One region of the Paludibacterium flexuosum genome, then DNA from elsewhere that is predicted to be linked to it. Evidence: riboswitches for the same ligand, from Rfam matches in the RefSeq annotation. Region 1 holds a riboswitch; the other holds the start of a gene.
The links. Region 1 has a riboswitch for thiamine pyrophosphate ahead of AACH39_RS06490 (thiamine ABC transporter substrate-binding protein). Riboswitches for the same ligand answer to the same signal wherever they lie in the genome.
Positions count from the first base shown of each region.

Region 2: another riboswitch for thiamine pyrophosphate. It lies ahead of thiC (phosphomethylpyrimidine synthase ThiC); the one in region 1 lies ahead of AACH39_RS06490 (thiamine ABC transporter substrate-binding protein).

Region 1 is NZ_AP029060.1:1,367,961-1,370,412, forward strand. It holds gene AACH39_RS06485 (iron ABC transporter permease) at 1-161, opposite strand, end outside; gene AACH39_RS06490 (thiamine ABC transporter substrate-binding protein) at 163-1,176, opposite strand; TPP riboswitch at 1,216-1,323, opposite strand; gene AACH39_RS06495 (hypothetical protein) at 1,496-2,353, shown strand; gene AACH39_RS06500 (DMT family transporter) at 2,366-2,452, opposite strand, start outside.
Region 2 is NZ_AP029060.1:2,443,296-2,445,747, forward strand. It holds gene ung (uracil-DNA glycosylase) at 1-186, opposite strand, end outside; gene AACH39_RS11615 (rhodanese-like domain-containing protein) at 233-556, opposite strand; gene AACH39_RS11620 (protein-L-isoaspartate O-methyltransferase) at 556-1,215, opposite strand; TPP riboswitch at 1,278-1,394, shown strand; gene thiC (phosphomethylpyrimidine synthase ThiC) at 1,437-2,452, shown strand, end outside.

The sequences.
Region 1 (2,452 bases):
TGCCCGGCAGACCAGAGCAAACGCCAGCGATAATAAGGATCGGACAAAAAGGCCAGCGACAACGCGCCGGCCCCTTCGGCGATCAGCCGCCCCAGTGGCAGGACCACCAGCGCGGCCAACAGGGCCAGCGGCAACCACGCCAGCCAACGCATGGAACGCATCTTATTTGAGTACCACCTGAGTCCAGCGCTTGATCCAGCCTTGCCCCTTATTGCGGAGCGTTTCAGCCGACGGCGTCTGGTGTGCGGCAGGCTCGTTGGCATAGGAGAACACCGGGGCCTGCGGCGTACCGCTCATCACCGGATACATCCACATGGTCGTCTGCAGATCCTGCTGCACGGGTGCCGAACGCAGGAAGGCGATGAACTTCTCCGCCGCCGCACGCGCCTGACCGCCCTTGATCAGGCCGGCACCTTCCACTTGCTGATACACGGCACCAGACAACGGCAGGGTCGCCACCGGCGACTCGGTCAATTTGACTTTACTGAAAGCCACTTCTGCCGCCGGATCGGTCGCATAGCTCAGCACGATCGGCCGGCTGCCGCCGTTGTGGGAAAACTCGGTGTTATAGGCGGCGCTCCAGTCATTCACCACTTTGAGACCGTTCTGGCGCAGCTTGCCCCAGAAGGCAAAAGCCTTGTCCTCGCCGAGGGCACCGATGGTGGCATACAGGAAACCTTGACCGGTACTGGACGTTGCCGGGTTTTCCACGACCAGCAGATCGCGATAGGCCGGCAGGGTCAGATCGTCCAGCGACTTTGGCAACGCCAGCTTGCTCTTGGCAAACCAGGCCTTGTCATACACCAGGGTGACATAACCGTAATCGGTGCTCACCAGACCATCCGGCAAGCTGTAACGTGCCTTGCGACCATCGGATTTCAGCGTCAGCGGCTCGATCACCCCGGCCTTGGCCGCCTTGCCCACCAGCGAATTGTCCAGACCGAACACCACATCGGCGATCGGATTGGCGCGGGTGAGAATCAGCTTGTTGAGCATTTCGCCGGCATCACCGCCCTTGATCAGCTGAACCTTGATACCCGTCTGCTTTTCAAAGTCCGCCAGCAGCGGTTTGGACACATCGAAGGAACTGTGGGTGATGACACGAAGATCGGCAGCCTGGGCACACAGCGCGGCGGCACAGAGGGAAACGGCGAGGCAAACTTGGCGCAACTTCATTCGGACACTCTCCAAAAGGCGCGGGAGCGTGGCCGCAGCGAACTGTGCCGATCACGCTCCCTACGCTGGTACGAACCAGATCAGGTAATCAGGGTATTTCTCAGCCGACAAGCCCCTGAATGGACGTCGGCACCCCCGGTGACAGTACGTCATTATACATGTTGTGACGAAGAAGCTGGCATCCTTGACCACGGCCATCCGCCAGCTTGTTTTGCGCCAAATCCAACGTCATAGGCATTTTGTTTGCAAATTGCTTTGTAACAGTTCATTTTTAATGCAGGATAGAGCCCTTGAAGCACACGAGCGACGCAGCACTGGCATGACCACTACCCTTGGCAGACCTTCGGCGATGACCCAACCCGCATCCGAACATGTCGCGGCACAAGCCGCCAGCGCAACGGAAATAAAGGCACCGGAAAGCGATACCGCACTGGCCAACATCGCCATGCCGCTGGGGGAGTCGATTATCAAGTTGCAGCGAGACAGCAGCGTCCTGCTGTACGGCATCCTGCAGCGCAATCGTGCCGTCACCCAGCAATCGGACTTTTTCCGCGTGCAATGCCGCGGTTATGCCATCAACCAAAACGGCAGCTGGGGCGCATTTCCGGAAGACGAGGCGCGCTTTCACGCCAGCCGCAACTGTGCCTGGGTCCGCGTCGACCACCCGAGCCGCTCGATCACCTTTGGCCCCAAGGCGGGCATCCTGATCACCGACACCCTGCAGGGGGCCGGGCTGGATGACTTCTTGTTCGCGGCCGTCATCGCCTGGGTCAAGGGGACCTATCCGGAATACAGTGCCAGCCCCGGCATGCTGATGATTCAGGCCGGTACCAGCGAGTCGGAAAGACTGCACAAACAGGCCTTCTTCGCCAAGCAGGGCTTCGATTTCGAATGGAGCGACGAGCAACAGCGCTCCGGTCTGTATTACAAAGACAAGGTCAACCGGCTGATTGGTGTCTGCGAAAGCACCATGATTGCCGAATTCGGCGGCGAGGCCATTTTGCAGACCCTGATCAAGCAGGACCAGGATCGGCACGAACTGCAGCAACGCATGGAAAAAATCGAATCGCTGAACAACGCCGTGCACCAGGCGCTCGACAAGGAGCGCCATACCACCCAGGTGCTGGCCGTGGTGCTGGTCGTGGTGATGATCATCGGCCTGTGGGCGCTGTTGTAAACCGCGCGCCGCTCAGAGCGTTCGCAGCCTGACCGGGGCCATGCCCAGGGGCTGGCGCCAGGTCTGCACCAGCAACACCCCGCCCAGCACCAGCGCCCC
Region 2 (2,452 bases), 1.1 Mb from region 1:
AGAGAATGACAGTGCGCGAAAGATGTTGTCTCGTGCCGGATAGATAAGGTGGCCTGCCTGCTGGCGTGCGCTTAACTGTTGATCCAGGGAGTGAAGAGCCGTGCGGACAGCTGGCCGATCCAGAATGGCACGCCAGGCGGGTTCGACACGCTCAATGGCTGGCGACAGGAAGGAGTAATCAGACATGAATCAATCTTGGCAATGAAAAGAAAAACCCCGCCGGGGCGGGGGATCAGTATCTCGGTACTGAATCATCGATGGTGGCTGACCAGGCATCAATACCGCCGTGTAGGCTGAGTACCTGATCAAAACCGACCTGACGCAGAAAGTGACAGACCTGAAGGCTGCGCATGCCATGATGACAGACCGTGACGATCAAACGATCGTCCGGCAGTTCGTTATGGCGCAACGGAATCAGATTCATCGGCAGATGCACCGATCCCTCGATATGCGCCATCTGCCACTCCCAGTCTTCGCGGACATCCAGCAGCAGCGGCGCCGGCTCCGACGAATTCAGCCTTGCCGCCAGCGCTTCGCAGGTGATTTCCATCGCCATCAGAAGACGAACTGCTCGGGTTGCAGGGCTTCACTGCCTTGCAGTCTGGGCAGGACCGTTTCGTACAGCTTGGTCTCGGCAAACACGTTGTCGCTTTCACGGCGCACCAGAACCACAGACATGACTGGCAACTGACCGACCGTCACCATCATGCGACCACCCACTGCCAGCTGTTGCTTGAGTACTTCCGGTACCACTGGCAGCGAACCACCGACGAAGATGGCATCGAAAGGCGCATGTTGAGCCAGACCTTCCAGACCGTTGGCATGGATCAGCTGCACGTTTTGACAGCCTGCCTGATGCAGATGATCGGCTGCGATGGCTTGCATGCTGCCATCACAGTCGATGCTGTAGACCTGTTCGACCAGTCTGGACAGCAAGGCGGTGACATAACCGCTGCCGGTACCGATTTCCAGCACCTTGTCGCCCGCCTGCAGGGCAAGATCCTGGATCATGCGGGCTTCTTGCTTTGGTTGCAGCATGCGGCTGCCATTGGGCAAGGGCAGTTCGACATCGGTAAACGCCAGTGCGCGCTGATCATCGGCGACAAAATCTTCGCGTTTCACGTGAAACAGCAAATCGAGGATGGTCGGATCCAGTACTTCCCAGGGGCGGATTTGTTGCTCGACCATGTTGAATCGCGCTTGTTCGAAATCCATTCAGCACACTCCGCAGCATTATGACAATAACTTGCGATTATCCCATATTTGCCTTACCTTCACAGCATCGCTAGGGGTCCTGCCAGTGGTTTTCGTATTCCGACAACACTGACGGGTGAGAAATACCCTTCGAACCTGATCCGGTTAACTCCGGCGTAGGGAAGCGGTGCTGCTCTGTAGCATTTCATGCCCCACGCCGTTTCATCGCCATGGAGGGCATGATGAACGCGCCATCTCATTCTGAATCTCGTATTACACTCGACCAGGCCACCATTCAGCCCTTACCCAATTCGCGCAAGATCTATGTCAGCGGCAGCAGGCCGGATTTGCGTGTCCCGATGCGGGAAATCTCACAAGCCGATACACCGACTCAGCTGGGCGGCGAAGCCAACCCGCCGATCTATGTCTACGACGCCAGCGGACCCTATACCGATCCGTCTGTGAAAATCAGTCTGGAAGACGGGCTCACACCGGTGCGGGCACAATGGATCGCCGAGCGGCAGGATTGCGAAGTGGTCGAAGAACTGGGAAGCATTTATAGCCGGCAACGTGCTGCCGATGCGTCACTGGATGCGCTGCGCTTCAATCTGAAACGTACCCCATTGCGGGCCAGACAGGGGGCCAGGGTGACTCAAATGCATTACGCCCGACGCGGCATCATTACCCCGGAAATGGAGTTCGTCGCGATTCGGGAAAACCTCAATCGTGAACACTATCTGCAGAGCCTGCAGGCGGCAGGACAGGAGCGCATGCTGAAGCTGTTGTCGCGTCAGCATCCGGGGCAGGGCTTTGGCGCCCGTTTGCCGGAAAGCATCACGCCTGAATTTGTCCGCGCGGAAATCGCGGCCGGCCGGGCCATTATTCCGGCCAACATCAATCACCCGGAAAGTGAGCCGATGATCATTGGTCGCCATTTTCTGGTGAAGATCAATGGCAATATCGGCAACAGTGCATTGTCGTCTTCCATTCACGACGAAGTGGACAAAATGACCTGGGGGATTCGCTGGGGGGCGGACACCATCATGGATCTGTCGACCGGCAAGAACATTCATGAAACCCGGGAATGGATTCTGCGCAACAGCCCGGTGCCGGTCGGTACCGTGCCGATTTATCAGGCACTGGAGAAGGTGAATGGCAAGGCAGAGGATCTGAGCTGGGAAATTCTGCGCGATACTCTGATCGAACAGGCCGAGCAGGGGGTGGACTATTTCACGCTGCACGCCGGGGTGCTGCTGCG